DNA from 4 places in the Geobacillus sp. FSL K6-0789 genome. Region 3 is predicted to be linked to each of the others. Evidence: riboswitches for the same ligand, from Rfam matches in the RefSeq annotation. Region 3 holds a riboswitch; each other region holds the start of a gene.

Region 1 (5,312 bases), 1.3 Mb from region 3:
GGGAAAATTTGAAAATGGGTCACCGCTACCGTTGAACCGGATCAAAAATATGTCGACTGCGACGGGGAGGCGGGCTGGTGTTAGGAGGCAACGGCGGATGGCCGTTGCTTTTCTGTTGCCATACAATATTGTATCCTCATTCACGTTAGGTGGGTCGGACATGCGACAGGTGGAAAAAGTGATTATTGTGGAAGGGCGGTCAGATAAGGAAAAAGTGGCGGCCGTGCTGAACGAGCCGGTTGTCATCATTTGCACGAACGGCACGATCAGCGATGCGCGCCTTGAGGAGCTGGCCGATGAACTCGAAGGGCGGGATGTGTACGTGCTCGCCGATGCCGACGAGGCGGGGGAAAAATTGCGCCGGCAGTTCCGCCGGGTGTTTCCGGAAGCAGGGCATATTTACATTGACCGGGCGTATCGCGAAGTGGCCGCCGCCCCGATCTGGCATTTGGCGCATGTGCTGCTGCGCGCCCATTTTGACGTCCGTATCGAATCGTTCATGAGAGGAAGAGGCGAGTGAACACAATCGGTCGAAACGATATTAAGCGAATGGTGGAAGGGGAGCCGCTTCTCGCTCTTTCGTTGTATACCCCACTGTGCGGCACGTGCCAGTTGGCGAGGCGCATGCTTGTTGTCCTAGAACAATTGTTTCCGGACATACCGTTTTGCGAAACGGACATCAACTACATCCCCGAGCAGGCGGCGGCGTGGAAAATTGAAAGCGTTCCGTGCTTGCTTCTTTTCGCCGGCGGAGAGATCATCGGCAAATGGTATGCGTTCCATTCGGTCCCTTATTTGTACGAAGCAATCCGCGCCCGTTTGCCGCGTTGACGATCCGCCATTTTTTGACGCCGTTTGACACATTTCATGGGAAATGACAAAAACGGCGTTGGTTCGCCACGGCGGCTGTCGAGATTTTTGTAAAGGATTCTCCCCCTTCGGCATGGAAATAAAAGGACAAAGGAGATGGGGGGAGGATGCTCAATGGAAATGTGCGAGTTGGTAGGACAGTTTATGGAACGGATGCAAACGTTGCGCCATTTGTTGCCGATTTTGCCGGATGAGCAGCTGTATGTTCGCTTTGAAAGCGAGGAAGAGACCGCCATGGTGGCGCTCGGCAAGGAGCTTACTGCCGGAAGGGAACCTGATGAACGGAACGTCTTGACGGTGCACGGCTCCAAAAAAGCACTTTGCTCGCTTTTAGACGGCGAGCTGAAGCTGCAGCAGCTCGTCCGGCTGCGCGAAGTGCATGTATCGGGAAGCTTTCGTCATCTGTTGCTGCTTGAGTCGCTCCTCCATTTGGCTAAGCCATATCGGCATGTTGGGTGAAATTTTTATTGACAATGTTCGACACAAGGTGATACAATCACAGTTGTAGTCAATCGAATAGGCGATTGTTGCGCTCTTATCAAGAGAGGTGGAGGGATGTGCCCAATGAAGCCCGGCAACCGTCAGCGCGTGCGCTGAAAAGGTGCCAATTCACACAAAGCGGCCTGCTTTGAGAGATAAGAGACGGAATGGTGCACAATACCTTTCTGTTCTCTGCGGGCAGAAAGGTTTTCTTTTTGCGCTCCGCCGCCTTGGGGAGGAAGGTGAAACGATGATTACACTCGAACATGTGACAAAGATCTATCAAGCGGCTAACGGCTCGGTCACGGCCGTCGACAATGTGTCGCTTGAGATTCGCGAAGGGGAAATTTTCGGCATTATCGGCTACAGCGGCGCGGGGAAAAGTACGCTCATCCGCTTGCTCAATGGGCTCGAGAAGCCGACGGGTGGCCGGGTGGTCGTCGCCGGCCGCGACATGGGGCGCATCAAAGGGCGGGAGCTGCGCAAGGCGCGTCAAGAGATCGGGATGATTTTCCAACATTTCAACTTGCTTTGGTCGCGCACAGTGCGGGAAAACATTGCGTTTCCGCTCGAGATTGCGGGTGTTCCGAAAGCGGAGCGGCAAAAACGGGTCGATGAATTGATCGAGCTCGTCGGGCTCACGGGGCGGGAAGAGGCGTATCCGTCGCAGTTGAGCGGCGGGCAAAAGCAGCGTGTCGGCATTGCCCGGGCGCTCGCCAACAACCCGAAAGTGCTGCTTTGCGACGAGGCGACATCGGCGTTGGACCCGCAGACGACCGATGCGATTTTGGACTTGCTCGTTGACATCAACAAGCGGCTCGGGCTGACGATCGTGCTGATCACCCATGAAATGCACGTCATCCGCAAAATTTGCGACCGCGTCGCCGTGATGGAAAACGGCAAAATCGTTGAGCAAGGCGACGTGTTGCACGTGTTCCGCAACCCGCAGCAGCCGATCACGAAGCGGTTCGTCAAGCAGCTCGTCGAGCCGGAAGAGACGGAAGAGGCGATTTCCCATTTGTTTGGCCAATACCCGAGCGGGCTGATCGCGCAGCTGACGTTTGTCGGCGCGGCGGCCGGCCAGCCGCTCATCAGCCAGGTCGTGCGGCAATTTGCCGTCGATATGAATATTTTGCAAGGGAAAATTTCGCAAACCCATCAAGGCGCTTATGGGGTGCTGTTTGTGCACATCAATGGGGCGGCGGATGAAATTGACCGGGCGCTTGGCTACATTCAAAGCCAGCAGGTGGCGGTGGAGGTGATTCACGATGCTCGCTAACCTCCTGCCGAACGTCCAATGGGAGACGATGTGGGCGGCGACGGTCGAGACGCTGTATATGACGGGAGTGGCGGTGGCGGCCACTTTCGTTCTCGGAATCGTTCTTGGCTTGCTTCTATTTTTGACAGCGAAGGGCAACCTATGGGAAAACCGGTTTGTCAATACCGTGATTGCGGCGTTTGTGAACATTTTCCGCTCCATTCCGTTTATTATTTTGATCATTTTGCTCATTCCGTTTACCACCTGGCTCGTCGGGACGATGCTTGGCGCCAATGCGGCGCTGCCGGCTTTGATCATTGGGGCCGCACCGTTTTACGCCCGCATGGTGGAGATTGCCCTTCGCGAAATTGATAAAGGCGTCATCGAAGCAGCCCAAGCGATGGGCGCCTCAACGTGGACGATCATTTGGAAAGTGTTGCTGCCGGAGTCATTGCCGGCGCTTGTCTCCGGCATTACGGTGACGGCGGTGTCGCTCGTCAGCTATACAGCGATGGCTGGAGCCATCGGCGCCGGCGGGCTTGGGAACTTGGCGTATTTGGAAGGGTTCCAGCGCAACCATAACGATGTGACATTTGTCGCAACCGTATTGGTGTTGGTCATTGTATTTATCATTCAGCTGATCGGTGACTTTGTCACTTCGAAAATCGATAAACGATAAAGGGGGAAACAACTGATGAAGAAATGGTTGGGTGTGTTGCTCGCCGCCATTCTCGTGCTCGCTTTGGCGGCATGCGGCGGCAACAATAACGACAGCGCGGAAGGCGGCAAAGACGGCAAATTGGTGAAGTTGAAAGTCGGTGCGTCGAACGTGCCGCATGCGGAAATTTTGGAAAAAGCGAAACCGATTTTGAAAGAAAAAGGCATCGACTTGGAGATCATTACGTTCCAAGATTACATCTTGCCGAACAAAGCGCTGGCTGAGAAGCAAATCGACGCCAACTATTTCCAACACATTCCGTATTTGGAATCGCAAAAGAAAGAGTACGGCTATGATTTCGTCAACGCCGGCAGCATTCATATCGAGCCGATCGGCTTATACTCGAAAAAATACAAAAGCATTGAAGAACTGCCGGACGGCGCGACGATCATCATGAGCAACTCGGTCGCCGACCATGGCCGCATTTTGTCGATGCTGCAAGAAAAGGGGCTCATTAAGCTGAAACCGGGCATCGATAAAACGAAAGCGACGGTCAACGACATCGTCGAAAACCCGAAACATTTGAAATTTAAAGCGGACGTCGATGCTGGACTTCTGCCGCAAATTTACAAAAACGGCGAAGGCGATGCGGTTTTGATCAACGCCAACTATGCGCTTGACGCCGGTTTGGACCCGGCGAAAGACCCGATCGCCGTGGAGTCGCCGAAAAACAATCCGTATGTGAACATTGTGGCGGTGCGCAAAGGCGATGAAAACCGGAAAGAAATCAAAACGCTTGTCGAAGTGCTGCAATCGAAAGAAATCCAAGATTTCATCAAAGAAAAATACCACGGCGCCGTCATTCCAGCGGCGACAAACAATCAATAACGGAAGCGAATCGCTTCCGTTATTTTTTGCACAAAAAAGAGCCGCCCGAAAGTTCAAAACCGTTTTGGATGGAGAGACGCCGCGGCCGGTCTGTTTTCCCGCGCTTCATCGGTTGTTCAAACGCGCCAGTACGGCGGCGAGCATGACGATGATGACGCAGTTTTGCAGGGCGACCACTGTCGTTAAACTGAAGATGACGTCCCCGTGTTCACCGAGAATGCTGCCGATGATGATCCATGCCAAAAACGAAGCGAAAGCGGCGGTTAAGGCAAAGACAACCCAACGAATCAATGGCATTGCCCCCTTTCCTATGATGATGGGAGTGGAACAGAACCATTCGTTTTCATCATGACATTCCGTCGATGTTGGCGAAACGGTGGTGTTTCCACACCCTTTCAATACCATTCGTTTATGCATCGGTCGAATCCTCCCTTCACCGCTACAAAGAAGGGATAGAGGCGTTCACCCAAAAAACTTTCGAACGTAGCCGAGCGGTTTAACGCGTTTACGGAAGCGTGCTTTGCCGAGGGAGCGCTGTCGAAAAAAGAAAAACAATTGATCGCCCTTGGCATCAGCCTGGCGACGCAAGATGAGTATTGCACGATTTACCATGCGAAAGGCTGCCTTGATGAAGGAGCGTCGGAACAGGAAATTTTGGAAGTATACGCGGTGGCGGCCGCGTTTGGCGGCGGGGCGGCGATGAGCCAAGCGGTGACGCTTGTGCAAGAATGCCTCCGCGAGCTGCGGGCGGCTCACTAGACTCCGGAAAAAACGGGGTCTTTTTTTGCAAAAACTCGTACAAGCTTGCGGTTTTCGTGTAAAATAGTAAAAGGCGCTGTTTTTTCACACGGTCACAGTGAAAACAGAGCGGGAAAGTTGCACGTAGTTTTCATTTGTTATAAAATGATAATGAGAATAAAATGAGAATGAACGATCGCTAGAAGACAAGCGAGTGAATTGACTTTCAATTGAGAATTGGAGGTATGCTGCATGGCGGTATTGACGATTCGCAATCTCCACGTCGCCGTGGAGGGAAAAGAAATTTTAAAAGGAGTGGACTTGGAAGTCAAAGGCGGGGAAATCCACGCCATCATGGGTCCGAACGGAACGGGGAAGTCGACGCTGGCATCGGCCATTATGGGCCATCCAAAATATGAA
Region 2 (5,312 bases), 390 kb from region 3:
TTTCCGTTTTTTCATCATTTTCTTTCCCTAGGGGCCAGCCGATGATCGCGGACGATCGCGTCAAGCAAATGCTCGCAGCCGGAGCGAATCAAGCGGTACACTTCGGCAAAATTCCCGGTATAATACGGATCCGGCACATCGTCTTTTTCCCGATCCGGGACAAAATCAAGCAGCCGGGCGATCACCGCCGGCGAATTCGGCCCGGCGAGCCGGCGCAAATCGCTCAAATTGGCGGCGTCCATGGCGATGATGTAATCAAATTCCTCCAAGTCGCGGCGCCCGACTTGCCGGGCGCGGATGCCGGAATAGTCAATGTCGTTTTCACTCAAAATCCGCCTTGTCCCCTCATGCGGCGGCTCCCCGACATGCCAGCTGCCCGTTCCCGCTGAATCAACGACAATCTGTCCGTCAAGCCCCCGTTCGTTCACCAAATGACGGAATACCGCTTCCGCCATCGGCGAACGGCAAATGTTGCCGAGGCAAACAAACAACACTTTGACCATCGAAGCAGCCACTCCTTTCCATCCCGTTTTCTTGGCATTAGTTTTCCCTTTTCATCCAAGCGCTTGATAGCTGCTTTCTAGCAGCTCGTGCACATGCACCTATATTTTACCACCTAACGCTGGCGCGGACTATATTGCCTCTCCCCTTTTTCACCGCCGGTGTGGTACAATACATGATAACCTGCCACGAAAGGAGCGAAACCATGGATTTATCGAAACCGTCCGCAGAAAACGTCGAATATATCGTTGAACAACTGAAGAAAAAATTAAAAGTGCTCAATTTTGATGCGATTAAGCCGGCCCATTTTTCCGAGGCATGGTATGACGAACTGAAAGACATTTACGACATGGTCATGAAGCGTGAAACGTTCAGTTCAAGCGAAATACAGGCCATTGTTGAGGAGCTCGGAAGCCTGCGCAAGCGGTAATCCTCTCCTTCCGTCACCGGATGGAAGCATCGCGAAGCTGCCTATGTATATAAAAAAATTCCTATCGAAAAACTAGGATTGACATTAGCGCCAATTGTGTTAAAATTTAATCAATATAAATTACATACGCTTATCAAGAGCGGGGGAGGGACTGGCCCGATGAACTCCGGCAACCTGCCGCGTTTGGCAAGGTGCTAATTCCAGCAAAATGGGATCCATTTTGGAAGATAAGGCGTCCCTCGTTCTTCCGCTCTTTCCGAAATGGAAGGGGCGTTTTTATCGCCAGGCTGCCCGTTGCCGGATGAATATCCGACTAATTATGTTGATTTTCTTTGTTTTTTAAGGAGGGGGAAACGATGCTCACATATGACCAATGGGAAACGGCCGAAAAACCGTCTTTTCCGTCCGATGATGAAACGAAAGGGGCGTTGGCTGTCCTTGCTTGGGCGTACCGCGAATACGGCGATGACATTGTCTATGCGTGCAGTTTCGGCATTGAAGGGATTGTGCTCATTGATTTGATTTTCCAAGTCAAGCCGGATGCGGAAATCGTCTTTTTGGATACAGGGATGCATTTCCAAGAGACGTACGACACGATCGCGAACGTACAGGAAAAATACCCGTCGCTCCGCATCGTGATGAAACAGCCGCACTTGACGCTGGAGGAGCAGGCTGCACAGTTCGGCGATGAACTATGGAAACGCGATCCGAACAAATGCTGTGAGTTGCGCAAAGTCATTCCGCTGCGGGAAGTCTTGACCGGCGTCACCGCCTGGATTTCCGGCTTGCGCCGCGAACAGTCGCCGACGCGGCGCCATGTCGAGTACATCAATAAAGACGACAAATTCCGCTCCATTAAAGTGTGCCCGCTCATTCATTGGACGTGGAAAGACGTTTGGAATTACGTATATAAACAAGGTCTTCCGTACAACGTGCTCCATGACCGGGGCTACCCGAGCATCGGCTGCGCCCCTTGCACAGCGCCGGCATCGGATCCGAACGATTTGCGCTCCGGGCGCTGGGCCGGCCAGGGGAAAACGGAGTGCGGGCTCCATCTCACATAAGGGGAGAACAACTATATGCTCCTTGCCATTGCCTTTATTGTGTCCTTTTTCTTCGCCATGAACATCGGGGCGAGCGGCGCGGCCGCCTCGATGGGCGTCGCGTACGGGTCGGGCGCCATTCCGAAAAAGTCGATGGCCCTCCTTCTTTGCGGCATCGGCGTGTTTCTCGGCAGCCTTGGCGGCGGAGAAGTAGTGAAAACGATCGGGTCGGGCATTATTCCGTCTTCGATCCTCACCGTCAAAATCGTCGTCATCATTTTAACGGCGGCGGCCATTTCACTTTTTGCGGCGAACATCATGGGCATTCCGCTCTCGACGAGCGAGATCACCGTTGGATCAGTCGTCGGTGTTGGCATCGCCTATCAGGCGTTGTACTTTCATAAGCTGCTGTTTATCGTGTCGGTATGGATCGTGATCCCGATCGTCGCCTTTTCGTTTACGCTGGCTGTCGGCAAATGGTTTTTGACGCTCAAGCGAAAATATCCGCAGCTTGAACAAGGGCGCTGGCAAAAAACATTCATGGCCTTGCTCGTTGTCACGGGCTTTCTCGAGGCGTTTTCCGCCGGCATGAACAATGTGGCCAATGCCGTCGGGCCGCTCGTCGGCGCCGGGCTGATGGCGGTCGGGCCGGCAACTATCTTCGGCGGCTTGTTTGTCGCTGCCGGCGCCCTGTTGCTTGGGCATCGCGTGTTAGAAACAAACGGAAAGAAAATTACAAACTTCTCCCCGTTTGAAGGAATCGCCATTTCCGGCACGGGAGCCGTGCTCGTCATCATTTCGTCGCTGTTTGGTTTGCCTGTTCCGCTTACGCAGATTACGACATCGGCGATCATCGGCATCGGCACGGCGAAAAGCGGGATGTCGATTTGGCAAAAGCGGATTGTCGTGCAACTGTTGAAAGTGTGGTTTGTTTCGCCAATATTTTCCCTTGTCATTTCGTACAGCCTTGTGAAACTGTTGCTTGACAGCGATGTTTACACGGTGATTGCCATCTTCAGCGTCTGCCTGGCGACGCTTGGCGTCATCAGCTTAAAAAAAACAGTCGCCGAAGAAGAGCGTTCGCTTCATGAACATGGCGGCGGCATTTAATGAACATCTATCAATCTAGGAGGTTATGAACATGAGTTTGAGCATTCCGCATGGCGGCACATTGATCAACCGTTGGAATCCGGATTACCCAATCGATGAAGCAACGAAAACGATCGAGCTGTCCAAAGCCGAACTAAGCGACCTTGAGCTGATCGGCACAGGCGCCTACAGCCCGCTCACCGGGTTTTTAACGAAAGCCGATTACGATGCGGTCGTAGAAACGATGCGCCTCGCTGATGGCACTGTCTGGAGCATTCCAATCACGCTGGCGGTGACGGAAGAAAAAGCGAGTGAACTCACTGTCGGCGACAAAGCGAAACTCGTTTATGGCGGCGACGTCTACGGCGTCATTGAAATCACCGATATTTACCGCCCGGATAAAACGAAAGAAGCCAAGCTCGTCTATAAAACCGATGAACTCGCTCACCCGGGCGTGCGCAAGCTGTTTGAAAAACCAGATGTGTACGTCGGCGGAGCGGTTACGCTCGTCAAACGGACCGACAAAGGCCAGTTTGCTCCGTTTTATTTCGATCCGGCCGAAACGCGGAAACGATTTGCCGAACTCGGCTGGAATACCGTCGTCGGCTTCCAAACACGCAACCCGGTTCACCGCGCCCATGAATACATTCAAAAATGCGCGCTTGAAATCGTGGACGGCTTGTTTTTAAACCCGCTCGTCGGCGAAACGAAAGCGGACGATATTCCGGCCGACATCCGGATGGAAAGCTATCAAGTGCTGCTGGAAAACTATTATCCGAAAGACCGCGTTTTCTTGGGCGTCTTCCAAGCTGCGATGCGCTATGCCGGTCCGCGCGAAGCGATTTTCCATGCCATGGTGCGGAAAAACTTCGGCTGCACGCACTTCATCGTCGGCCGCGACCATGCGGGCGTCGGCAACTATTACGGCACGTATGATGCGCAAAAAATCTTCTCGAACTTTACAGCCGAAGAGCTTGGCATTACACCGCTCTTTTTCGAACACAGCTTTTATTGCACGAAATGCGAAGGCATGGCATCGACGAAAACATGCCCGCACGACGCGCAATATCACGTTGTCCTTTCTGGCACGAAAGTCCGTGAAATGTTGCGTAACGGCCAAGTGCCGCCGAGCACATTCAGCCGTCCGGAAGTGGCCGCCGTTTTGATCAAAGGGCTGCAAGAACGCGAAACGGTCACCCCGTCGACACGCTAAAGGAGGAGCGAGATGAGCACGAATATCGTTTGGCATCATACATCGGTGACAAAAGAAGATCGCCGCCAACGCAACGGCCATCATAGCGCCGTCCTTTGGTTCACCGGCCTGTCCGGATCCGGCAAATCGACGGTGGCGAACGCCGTCTCCAGACGGCTGTTTGAGCTTGGCATTCAAAATTACGTTCTCGATGGTGACAATATCCGCCACGGGCTCAATAAAGACCTCGGCTTTTCCGCCGCCGATCGGACAGAAAACATCCGCCGCATCGGCGAAGTCGCCAAACTGTTTGTCGACAGCGGCCAGTTCGTGTTAACGGCATTCATTTCGCCGTTTGCCGAAGACCGGGCGCTCGTTCGCCGCTTAGTCGAGGAAGACGAATTCATTGAGATATATGTCAACTGCCCGATTGAGGAGTGCGAGAAGCGCGATCCAAAGGGGCTGTATCAAAAAGCGCGCCGCGGGGAAATCCGCGAATTCACCGGCATCGATTCGCCGTATGAAGCGCCGGAAGCGCCGGAGCTGACCATCGAAACGCATCGTTATTCGGTGGACGAATGTGTCGAGCAAGTGCTCGCGTATTTGCGGGAGCGCGGATTCATCCCCGCATTGGAAACCCATTAACGATACCGTGTTTCCCACTCGAAAAAAGAGTGGGAGACGATTTTACAAAGTCGTTTTCATGCCACGGCCAGGCGTTTACAATGAACATCAACGGAACGTTTGCGCTGCTGCCGGCAGCTGACGGGATCACGACAGAAAGGGCTGAAACAACGATGGGGAAAGTATATTTGGTCGGGGCCGGCCCCGGCGATCCGGAACTCATTACCGTCAAAGGGTTGAAATGCATTCAACAAGCCGACGTCATTTTGTACGACCGCCTCATTAATGAGGACTTGCTGGCATATGCCAAGCCAGACGCTGAACTCATTTTTTGCGGCAAGCTGCCCGGCTACCATGCTATGCAGCAGGAAACGATCAACCGTTCACTCGTTCTGCATGCAAAAAAAGGAAAAACAGTTGTCCGTTTAAAAGG
Region 3 (5,312 bases):
GAATCCCTTTCGCTTTGATCGTTTGCGCCGCCATGTTGTCCGTAATAAGCGTGACGTCGACGCCTGCTTGCATCAGCTCCCAGGCGGTCAGACGCGCTCCTTGCAAAACGGGGCGCGTCTCAAGGGCGTACACGGATAACTCGATCCCTTTCTCTTTCGCCAAATAAAACGGGGCGAGCGCCGTGCCGTAGCGGGCGGTGGCGATCGAGCCGGCGTTGCAAATCGTCATCACCCGCTCGCCTGGGCGAAAAAGCGATAACGCATGTTCGCCGATGCGGCGGCAGACATCTTCGTCCTCGATTTGGATGCGTATTGCCTCGTGAATAAGCACCGTTTTCGCTTCGTTGACTGAGGCGGCGTCTTTGGCGGCGGCAGTGAGCCGGTCAAGCGCCCAAACCAAATTGACGGCCGTCGGGCGGGCGCTTGCCAAATAATCGCGGTCTTGCTTTAGGCGGCTATGGAACTCGTGGACCGTTTCCGCTTTATAATGCGAGGCGGCGAGCGCCAGACCATAAGCGGCGGTGATGCCGATCGCCGGCGCTCCGCGCACTTTCAGCGAGGCGATCGCATCGTACACGTCTTCAAGCGTATGCAGGTCGATATATTCTGTTGCCAATGGCAATTTTTGTTGGTTTAAAATCGTGATATGCGTCTCGCGCCACTCGACAGAGCGCGGGATGGCAAAGGTGTCCATCGTCGTCTTCCTTTCTTTTCACATTTTCCGTTGATCCGGGCCGGCACTGGGCCGGTCGTCGCCGTGTTACTATTCGGTTTCTGCAAACACTCGGCGGAAGCCGTCCGTTCCGGTCAGCTCGTTGCGCTCGACAATTAGGCGGCGGCCGAGGCGGAGCGCGTGTCGTTTGGCGGCAAGGCGGGCTTTTTTCTGCTCGATGCCGTCAAGGTCGGCCACATGGGCGAGGCCGATCGTCCGGCGGATGACTTCGCAGCCGGCAAAGCCGACAGCATCGATGAACGCATGCCGGAGCACTTCGTCAAGCAAGCCCGGTGTTGCGGCGTACGTCTCGATGCTTTTGGTGCGCCAAAGCTCCGAGAATATGGACGCAAAGACGTCCCAGGTCCGGTCGATGTGATCAAAGAGCGGTTGGCGCTCAACGTCAGGGCGGGACAACGCATTTAACAGCAAGTTGGCGAAAAACTGTCCAAGGTCAAAGCCGATCGGGCCGTAAAAAGCGAATTCCGGGTCGATTACTTTCGTTTCGTCGGTGCTTGCGAAAATGCTGCCGGTATGCAAATCGCCATGCAGAAGCACATCGGCTTCGGTTAAAAACTTGCGCTTCAACTTCGCCGCTTCCAAACGGAGGCGGTCGTCATTCCAAAGCGTTTCGACGTCCGGCCGCAGCTCGTCTTCGAAGTTGTTCGTGTCATGGTCGAAAAATGGATCGGTGAAGACGAGATCTTCGGTGATTTTGCACAGCTCCGGATTGACGAAGCTTTGCGCCAATTTCTTTTTCTCTTGCTGGTTCATGCCGAAATCGGATGTGTAAAACGCTGTTTTGGCGATAAATTCGCCGATATGCCGGGACAAAAGCGGAAATGTTTTCCCTTCGATCAACCCTTTGCGGGCGATTTGCAGACGGGACAAGTCTTCCATCACGGTAATGGCAAGCGATTCGTCAGAATAGTAGACGTTCGGCACGTATTGCGGTACATAGCTGGCAAACGTGCGCAACGCGTTGCTTTCAATAACCGCGCGCTTTAACGTGAGCGGCCAGCTTTCGCCGACGACTTTCGCGTACGGGAGCGCCTGTTTGATGATGACGCCTTGCTTCGTTTCCTGATCGACGATATGAAAGACTAAGTTTAAGTTTCCGTCGCCGATTTCGCGGCACACAAGCGGCGCCCCGTCTCGGAATAGGCCGAGGCGGACGGCGAGGGCGGTCGCTTTTTGTTCGGTGAGCGGTTCGTAAACAGTGGATTGGACAATCGTCATTTTCACGTTCCCCCTTTAGGTTTTGGCAAATGAAAAAGGGGCTGACCCAAAAGTCCGCCAAAAAGCGGACTTTTGGAGTCAGCCCTCTCTGGTTTTTGTATATTTTACCAAACGGAACAAAATTCCGACTCTGTTCTCCCCCTCATTTACGCCACCAAGGACAATTGCTTGTCCCTAGCGGCTTTTTTGAGAAGATTGTGGGCAGCACAAACCAGCCCCCATTCGATGGAAACTTTTTGGAGGCCTCGCAGGACAAAGCGACGAAACCCGCGATTTTGTTTGATTTGCCCAAATACACTCTCAATGTCGGTTTGGCGTTGGCGGTATCGGGCTTGCCCTTCTTCACTCTCCAACCGTTCGCGGGCTTTCTGTTTTTGTTCATGATAGATGGGGTTCCATTGCGTGGTTCGTCCATACTTGGAAGTCGTGCAGGCCGAACGGAACGGACATCCTTCGCATTCATGGCATTGGTAGTGTCGGGTGACCGAGGTGTATCCTGATTCCGTGGTCTGTTTCGAAGTTCCGGTGCGAACCAGCTTTTTCCCATTGGCGCAAATCCAAACGTCTTCTTCTTCCACATAGGTCCAATTCTGCTGATGATGCGGATTTTTCTTGACCTTGCGCGTGTTCTCCTTCTCATACGTATGGTACTTGATCAAGGCCGATATGTGCTTCTCTTCCAGCTTCACGTAGTTCTCTTCCGAGCCATAAGCCGCGTCAGCGATCAAACGTTCGGGTTCCACGCCGTACTTCTCTCGAACGGTCTCCAAATGCGGGAGAAGACAACGAGTGTCGCCCGGCCTCTGATGAAGGGAATACCCCAAAATAAATTGGCCGGAAGAACCCACCTGTACGTTATAGGCCGGCTTGAGCTGGCCGTTTCGCATGTGATCCTCCTTCAACCGCATGAAGGTGGCATCCACATCGGTCTTGGAATAGCTGTTGCGATCCCCGCATACATGGAGTTGGTGTTCATACTTTTCACTGCGGGGCAAGTAGTCCTCCTTCATCTTCTTGATGGCCTTCTTCAACGGTTGGTTGTCCGGCTCGGCCTCCAACCGTTTTTCCCACTCCTCGGTTTTCTTTCGGATTTCTTCTGACGTAAAGGCCGGCGAAGGGTCGATGTCTTCCGCCTTTTCTTCTTCCACGATCGCCTCGATCTGGGCAATCAGCCGATCGACATTGGCTTGGAGTTTCTCCTGGTACTTCTCAGCCGATTTGCGCCAAACGAAGGTGTACCGGTTGGCATTCGCTTCAATTTTCGTTCCATCCACAAAATAATCTTCCATCTTGACATAGCCGTCGGCCACGAGCAGCGTGATCATTTCCCGGAACAGGTCGTCAATCAGGTCTTTCATCCGCTCCGAACGAAACCGATTGATGGAGCGGAAGTCCGGCTTTTGAAATCCACTTAGCCACATGAGGGGAAGGTGGACTTCGAGCTGCCGTGCAATCTCACGGCCATGATACATTTTTTGGGTGTAAGCGTAAAGGAGAATTTTGGTCATCATTTTCGGATGATAGGCGGAGGCGCCCCCTCCTTTGTAGTAAGCAAGAAACGTCTCCATCGGGATGCGTTCAACCATCTCATGAACCACGTGGGCCATGTTATCCCGTGGAATGAGATCGGCGATGTTGCTTGGCAAAGAGAGGTTGTCCATGGTATACTCTTTAAAGGAAATATGATCATGTTTCATAAAAGAATCGCCCTTCTTTCGGTGGTAGTGGTTTTGGTGACTCTATTCTACCAGAAAAAAGGGCGATTCTTCTATATTTGAGGCAAAAAAGTGGGGGCTGATCCCAAAACGCATTCGCGTTTTGGGTCAGCCCCTTGCCTCTTTCGCATACGGAAAGAGGCTTGAAGATGCATCGTCTTCGCGCCTCTTATCTTTCAGAAAGACATCGGTCTTTCTGTTGGACTTAGCACCGTGCCCTGCGGAAGCGGTTCGCTTCCGGCGCCGCCTTTGGCGTGCGCCCTATCTCACGATAGCATTACGGTCGGTTGCTGGGCTTCATTGGGCCAATTCCCTCAGCCAACTCTTGATAAGAGTACCGATCTAGCTATTAAGTTTTTGCAATTTTCACGATGTTAACAATCGTTTGGTTGCTTGATTCGAATGATACAGGTTGGGCTGGCGGATTGTCAATACGTTTTGAAAAATTTTTTTGCCGCCTCTTCATAATCGTGCGGCCGGCGGTCGGCAAACACCGGGATGCGTGCGCGGACGTCCGCAACGAGCGAGGGATCGATGTCGGCCGAGAGAATGCCCGGCTTCTCGTCCGCCTCGGCGATAATTTCGCCCCACGGGTCGATGATGAGCGAATGGCCGGCGAACACGTTGTTCGGGTCTCGTCCGGCCCGATTGCAAGCGACGACATAGCATTGGTTTTCAATCGCCCGCGCCATCAGGAGCGTCCGCCAATGGTGAAGGCGGGGAAGCGGCCATTCGGCGACGACAAACAGCACTTCCGCTCCGGCCAACGCATGGGCGCGAATCCACTCCGGAAATCGGATGTCATAGCAAATGACCCCAGCGCACGGCAGCCCGTCAAGCGAGAACAAGCCTGGCTCGTTTCCCGGCTGCAAATACAAATGTTCATCCATCAATTGGAACAGGTGAAGCTTGCTGTATTCGCCGACGATTTGGCCATGGCGGTTGGCCACGATCATCGTGTTTGTCACGCCGGCGGCTGTTTTTTTGGCGACCGAACCGGCGACGAAATGGACGCCGTACGTTTGCGCCAATCGGGAAGCGAGCGCCTTCGCCCGTTCGGCGCCTTCGTCGGCAATTTCATCCAGGCGCGTCAAATCGTAGCCGGTCGTCCATAACTCTGGCAGCACGATGATGTCAGCGCCGTCTTTGGCAGCGGATTCCACGGCCTGTTCGGCTTGCTGTTCGTTTTTTGCTGGATCGCCAAATGCAATGTCAAGCTGCAGGCAGGCGATGCGGATCGTCATGAGCGTTCACCTCGGAAAAAATTTTCTTTACATTTTGCTTTTAACGATATATGATGTTGCACTAGAATTTCAAGAATGTTTGAGAAGGTGTGGACGATGACGATCGAATTTCCCTTTTCCGAACTGCTTGAACAGCTGCCGAAGCAGTTTTTCGCCTCGCTCGTGGCGAAAGTCGGTGCGAAGATCAAGGCGGGTTATGATGTGATCAACTTAGGGCAGGGCAATCCGGATCAGCCGACGCCAAAGCATATCGTCGAGGCGATGCAGCGGGCGGCGGCCAATCCGAAATACCATAAATATTCGCCGTTTCAAGGCTACTCGTTTTTGAAAAAAGCCGTAGCGGCGTTTTACGCGCGCGAGTACGGGGTGACGATCGACCCGGCCCGCGAGGTCGCCATCTTG
Region 4 (5,312 bases), 190 kb from region 3:
TTTAATGAGGCGGATGCCTTTGATCGTTTCATTCGCCGCGCCGATGTATTGCTCATCACCGGTGCCGACCGGGAAGACGAGCGGATCGAAAATGATGTCGCGCGCCGGCACCCCGTAGCGGTTAACGAGCAAGTCATACGAACGCAAGGCAATTTCCAGCTTCCGTTCGGCGGTGACCGCCATCCCTTGTTCATCGATCGTGCCGACGACGACAGCGGCGCCGTATTTGTGCAAGAGAGGAACGACTTTCGCAAACCGCTCCTCGCCGTCTTCCAAGTTGATCGAATTGATGATCGCTTTCCCTTGCGAGTAGGTGAGGGCGCGTTCAATGACGCGCTCGTCGGTCGAATCGATGACAAGCGGCACTTTCACTTTTTTCACGACTTCGCGGACGAACTGTTCCATGTCATGGAGTTCGTCGCGGTCTGGGTCGGCGAGGCAAATGTCGATGACATGGGCGCCGTTTTTCACTTGGGCGCGGGCGATTTCCGCCGCTTCTTCGTATTTCCCTTCGGCGATGAGGCGTTTGAATTTGCGCGAGCCGATCACGTTTGTCCGCTCGCCGACAAAGAGCGGGCGCATCGTTTCATCATAGATGAGCGCCTCGATGCCGGAAACGGCGTGGACATCAAACGAAGACGGGATCGCCCGCGGCGGGAGATCACGCACCGCTTCGGCAATGGCGCGGATATGATCCGGCGTCGTACCGCAACACCCGCCGACGATGTTGATCCATCCCTTTTCGGCAAAGCGGCGGATTTTCTCTGCCAACATCTCCGGCGTTTCATGGTAGCGGCCTTCCTCATCCGGCAGACCGGCGTTCGGGTAGCAGCTGACCGCCGTGTCAGCGAGCGAGGCGAGCGTGCGCAAATGGTCGGTCATAAACTCGGGGCCTGTCGCGCAGTTTAAGCCGACGGCGATCGGCTTCATATGGCGCACCGAGATGAAAAACGCATCGATCGCCTGCCCGGCGAGTGTCGTGCCCATCGGTTCGATCGTGCCGGAAATCATGAGCGGCACGCGGCGACCGACCGCTTCAAACGCCTTCGAAATGCCGAGAAAACCGGCTTTGACATTCAGCGTATCTTGGCACGTCTCGAGTAGGAGAAGGTCGACGCCTCCTAAGAGCAGTCCGCGCGCTTGTTCTTCGTAGGCGGCGACGAGTTCTTCAAACGTTGCGCCGCCTGTCACCGACAACGTTTTCGTCGTCGGCCCCATCGAACCGGCGACAAAGCGCGGCCAGTCCGGGGTGGAGAACGACTCAGCCGTTTGTTTGGCGAGTTTGGCCGCTTCGATGTTCAGCTCAAGCGCCAAATGACCGAGGCCATATTCGTCAAGCACGATGCGTGTCGCTCCGAACGTGTTCGTTTCAATGATATCAGCACCGGCTTCTAGGTACGCTTCATGAATGCGGCGGATGATATGCGGGGCGGTGAGGGTCAAATATTCGTTGCACCCTTCATACGCCTCGCCGCCAAAGTCGACGGCCGATAGGTTGGCTCTTTGGATCATCGTGCCCATGGCGCCATCGATGACAAGAATTTTTCTTTGCAGCTGCTGTTCTAAGGTGACGTTAGCCATGAACAACCTTCCTTTCTTTGGCGGCCGCTTCTTTTTCGTGAATGTAGCGGACGAGCTCGACTGTCATGTCATAGCGCAAGAACGGCGTGATCAAATAAATGCCGTTAAACAAATCAAACGCAGCGTCAATGAGCGATTTGGCGATAGCGATGCCTTCCTTGGCTGCTTGCACCGGGTCGCTGCCGCAGGCGGCCATGCGGGCGCGAATCTCGTCAGAGAGCGTAATGCCCGGCACTTCATGATGCAAAAAGTCGGCGTTGCGCGCGCTCACAAGCGGCATAATGCCGATGTAAATCGGCGTGTCAAGATGCTTGGTTGCTTCGTACACTTCAACGATTTTCTCTTCCGAGTAAATCGGCTGGGTCAAGAAATAGTGGGCGCCGCATTGAATTTTTTTCTCCATTCGCTCAACTGCTTTATCCAAATGGCGGACGTTCGGGTTGAACGCAGCGCCGATCGAGAAGTTCGTTTTTTGCCCAAGCGGTTTGCCCGAGTACGACAGCCCTTCGTTAAACTGGCGGATCAAGCGGATCAAATCGAACGATGATAAATCATACACCGACGTTGCTCCTGGGAAGTCGCCGATTTTCGACGGGTCGCCGGTAATGGCGAGCACGTCGGTGATGCCGAGCGTATGCAAGCCCATCAAATGCGACTGTAAGCCGATCAAATTGCGATCGCGGCATGTAATATGCACAAGCGGGCGGATGCCGAGTTGCTCCTTGATGATCGTGGCGACAGCGGCGTTGCTGATGCGCGGCGTGGCGAGCGAGTTGTCGGCCAACGTCAGCGCATCGATGCCGGCGTCATGGAGCGCTTTCGCCCCAGCAAGAAACTTGTCAATGCCGAGTTGCTTCGGCGGATCTAGCTCCACAATGACCGAGCGGTACGTGCGGGCGAGCTCGGGAAGCGGAGTCGGCGCGGGCCGATCGGCTTGCACCGATACAGATGCCGTGCGCCGCTTCACCGTTTTTTCCGTCACCGGCGTCCGGTCGGCGAGCGCCTTTGCCATTGCCTCAATATGTTTCGGCGTCGTGCCGCAGCACCCGCCGATCAAGCGCACCCCTTGGTCGCGGAACGCTTTGGCTGTTTCCTCGAAATATTCAGCGTTCGTCTCATAGACAAGCCGGCCATCGCGGTAATCCGGGAGGCTCGCATTCGGATACGCCGACAAAAACGCCTGCTTCGGCAGCGGCACTTCCTCGAGCGACCGAAGCATATGATATGGACCGAGACGACAGTTCAGTCCGACGACATCGGCCCCGAGCGCCTCCAGGCGGATAAGGGCGTCCGCGAGCGGCGTGCCATCTTGCAAGACGCCGACTTCATGGAGCGAGACGTGAGCGATAATCGGCAAGTCGGTCTCTTTGCGGGCGATGGCAAGCACCGTCTCCAACTCTTCCAAATCGTAATACGTCTCGAGCAGCACGCCGTCGACTCCTTCAGCCATCAGGACAAACAGCTGCTCGCGAAACGTCCGTTTCACTTCTTCAAGCGTGACGACGCTTTTGTTTAACGTGCGCAGCCCCCCGATCGTTCCGAGCACGTATGCCCGCCCGTTCGCCGCTTGCCTGGCGAGCCGCACCGCCGCGCGGTTGATGGCCGGCACCTCATCTTCAAGGCCGTAGCGGGCGAGTTTCACATAGTTGGCGCCGTATGTATTCGTCTGAATGACATCGGCGCCCGCGGCGATATACGCTTCATGAATATGAATGATTTCGTCTGGATTCGATAGATTCAATTCTTCAAAACAACGGTCGACGCCATGCGAATATAACAGCGTCCCCATCGCTCCGTCGGCGATGAGAATGCGTTGTTTCAACTCATCGAGCAGCCCCACGTTTGATTCCCCCATTTCGTTGTAGTAAAAGAAAAAAGCCTTCTAAGAAGAAGACTTTTCGTTCGCTTCTTCTTATCTTCCAGGCTTCCGCCTGTCTGGATTTAGCACCTTGGCCGCGGCCAGGTTGCTGAGGGTTCACCAGGCCATTCCCTCCCCCTCTCTTGATAAGAATGCCGGTATGCAATTGTGCGGTGACGTTTTGATGATTACTATATAATTTAATGTATTTTTCGAAATTATTCAATACGGTGAAGAAGGAAATTTCAAAAGTTAAAGAGATTCAGATAAAAAGAGCGGCTCGCGTCAAGGGCTCGGTGCTTTCCCGCATCGGGGGCAAAACTGAAAATCACGCTGCACATGTTCTCCGCAGTATGGGCAATACTTGTTTGTTTTCTCTTTGCCTCCAAATCGGACGTTCAGTGGGTCGGGCTCTTCCTCGCTGACGACAATGTCCAATAAGGACATGCGTTGTTTTCCCGTCGCATTTTTGTAATGGTAAATTGCTTGAAATACACCGATGGCGATGACGACAAGGCCGAAAAACGGAAAAAAGCGGGCGGCGGGAAACGGCGAGTCCGCGGTGATGGAGAAGGTCATCACCATCCAAAAGATGCCGAACAACACAGCGGCGATGCTGCCGAACAGCCCTTGCATCGACGGGACGCGGCCGGGTTTGATGCTTTTCAAGTGGATTCCTTCTCCATTCGTTTCATGTTGGTTGGGATTATTATACCATATGATGATGTAGGAAACATGGGATGACGTAATAAAAAAGAAGCATTGTATCTCCTCCCTTACCTTGTACTAATCTCTTAAAAGCATCTCTGTTTCATGTCAATAGCACGAAATATGTCGAAATATGTAAAAAAAGATAAAATTATCGAACGATTTCTCTTCTTTTTTTTTTTAGAGTCAAGGTGTATAATTAAAATGGATGATATTAACAAGGAATTTACTAGAAACCGCATCGCAGACAGGAGTGAAGTGGGTGAAACAATGGTCGTGGCCGTATTTTATTCTGATTAGCCTGCCGCTTGTTGTGTTGATTGGAGTTGCTTTTCGCCTAAAAGCGGCCAGCATGCCCATCAAAATAGGATTTATTGTATTGGTGCTGCTTTACGGCGGGGTTTATTCTCGTTTAGTGCGAAGGATGAGATAGACACAGAATGTTTTTGAAAAAAGTTTTGATCGATTATCATTTACTGGAAGGAGGTGATAGGTTATGAGTTTGCTGGCGCTTGTTGCCGGGACGCTCGGCGTGTCACAGACAATCGCGACGACGGTTGTTTCGATTGTGTTGACCGGCTCCACTCTCATTTCTATTATTCTTGGGATCACCGCTATTTTGTCAGGTGGAGTCGACGCCATTTTGGAAATTGGGTGGTCAGCTTTTGTCGCGACGGTGAAAAAAATAGTGGCGGAACGAGGAAAAGCAGCAGCGATTGCATGGTAAAAGGCAAAACGGCAGGGGAAAAACTCCCTGCCGTTCCTAATGAGTAAATCAATGTGGGGGAAGAGAAATGAAACTCGTATGGCTGTTATATCAACAACGACAACGAAGCAGTTTGGAGCCGTTGCAGAGAAAATCGCCTTTTTCCCCGAAGATGACCATGTTCTTGGTGGAAGCGGCGAAATGGCTTGTTTCATCGGCTGTGGTTGTAGCCTTTTGTGCTCGATCCTCGACGCTGTTTCGCCCTTCTATGGTTATGGGAGCTCTTTTTTTCATGTCTGTCAGTCCTTTCATAGGAGTTTTGCTTGAGTCCAAAGAGGCATTGCAACGTCAATACCATTATCATTATGTGCGTCTGTCTGGAGTGCGGGATGACGAGGTGTGGCAGCGATTGCTCAAAATCCACTATGCTGTGTCTCTTCTGCGGCTATTGCCGATTTG

The links. A riboswitch is a leader RNA that binds a small molecule or an ion and turns the genes downstream of it on or off. The one in region 3 is predicted to bind S-adenosylmethionine.
Region 1: another riboswitch for S-adenosylmethionine. It lies ahead of NSQ51_RS14330 (methionine ABC transporter ATP-binding protein); the one in region 3 lies ahead of NSQ51_RS04610 (IS1182 family transposase).
Region 2: another riboswitch for S-adenosylmethionine. It lies ahead of NSQ51_RS02450 (phosphoadenylyl-sulfate reductase); the one in region 3 lies ahead of NSQ51_RS04610 (IS1182 family transposase).
Region 4: another riboswitch for S-adenosylmethionine. It lies ahead of NSQ51_RS03575 (bifunctional homocysteine S-methyltransferase/methylenetetrahydrofolate reductase); the one in region 3 lies ahead of NSQ51_RS04610 (IS1182 family transposase).

What each region holds. Positions count from the first base shown of each region.
Region 1 is NZ_CP151966.1:2,682,364-2,687,675, reverse strand. Features, by position in the region: gene NSQ51_RS14345 (toprim domain-containing protein) at 161-520, shown strand; gene NSQ51_RS14340 (thioredoxin family protein) at 517-831, shown strand; gene NSQ51_RS14335 (hypothetical protein) at 985-1,329, shown strand; SAM riboswitch class I at 1,403-1,512, shown strand; gene NSQ51_RS14330 (methionine ABC transporter ATP-binding protein) at 1,601-2,629, shown strand; gene NSQ51_RS14325 (methionine ABC transporter permease) at 2,619-3,287, shown strand; gene NSQ51_RS14320 (MetQ/NlpA family ABC transporter substrate-binding protein) at 3,303-4,154, shown strand; gene NSQ51_RS14315 (hypothetical protein) at 4,260-4,451, opposite strand; partial or broken gene NSQ51_RS14310 (carboxymuconolactone decarboxylase family protein) at 4,517-4,913, shown strand; gene sufC (Fe-S cluster assembly ATPase SufC) at 5,145-5,312, shown strand, end outside.
Region 2 is NZ_CP151966.1:483,861-489,172, reverse strand. Features, by position in the region: gene NSQ51_RS02460 (low molecular weight protein-tyrosine-phosphatase) at 15-503, opposite strand; gene NSQ51_RS02455 (DUF1128 domain-containing protein) at 707-931, shown strand; SAM riboswitch class I at 1,059-1,165, shown strand; gene NSQ51_RS02450 (phosphoadenylyl-sulfate reductase) at 1,288-1,995, shown strand; gene NSQ51_RS02445 (inorganic phosphate transporter) at 2,011-3,084, shown strand; gene sat (sulfate adenylyltransferase) at 3,116-4,276, shown strand; gene cysC (adenylyl-sulfate kinase) at 4,289-4,900, shown strand; gene cobA (uroporphyrinogen-III C-methyltransferase) at 5,053-5,312, shown strand, end outside.
Region 3 is NZ_CP151966.1:869,892-875,203, forward strand. Features, by position in the region: gene mtnA (S-methyl-5-thioribose-1-phosphate isomerase) at 1-694, opposite strand, end outside; gene mtnK (S-methyl-5-thioribose kinase) at 764-1,951, opposite strand; gene NSQ51_RS04610 (IS1182 family transposase) at 2,098-3,648, opposite strand; SAM riboswitch class I at 3,833-4,001, opposite strand; gene NSQ51_RS04615 (carbon-nitrogen family hydrolase) at 4,095-4,910, opposite strand; gene NSQ51_RS04620 (pyridoxal phosphate-dependent aminotransferase) at 5,007-5,312, shown strand, end outside.
Region 4 is NZ_CP151966.1:679,899-685,210, forward strand. Features, by position in the region: gene metH (methionine synthase) at 1-1,581, opposite strand, end outside; gene NSQ51_RS03575 (bifunctional homocysteine S-methyltransferase/methylenetetrahydrofolate reductase) at 1,574-3,421, opposite strand; SAM riboswitch class I at 3,491-3,592, opposite strand; gene NSQ51_RS03580 (zinc-ribbon domain-containing protein) at 3,725-4,108, opposite strand; gene NSQ51_RS03585 (hypothetical protein) at 4,410-4,580, shown strand; gene NSQ51_RS03590 (uberolysin/carnocyclin family circular bacteriocin) at 4,644-4,874, shown strand; gene NSQ51_RS03595 (hypothetical protein) at 4,942-5,312, shown strand, end outside.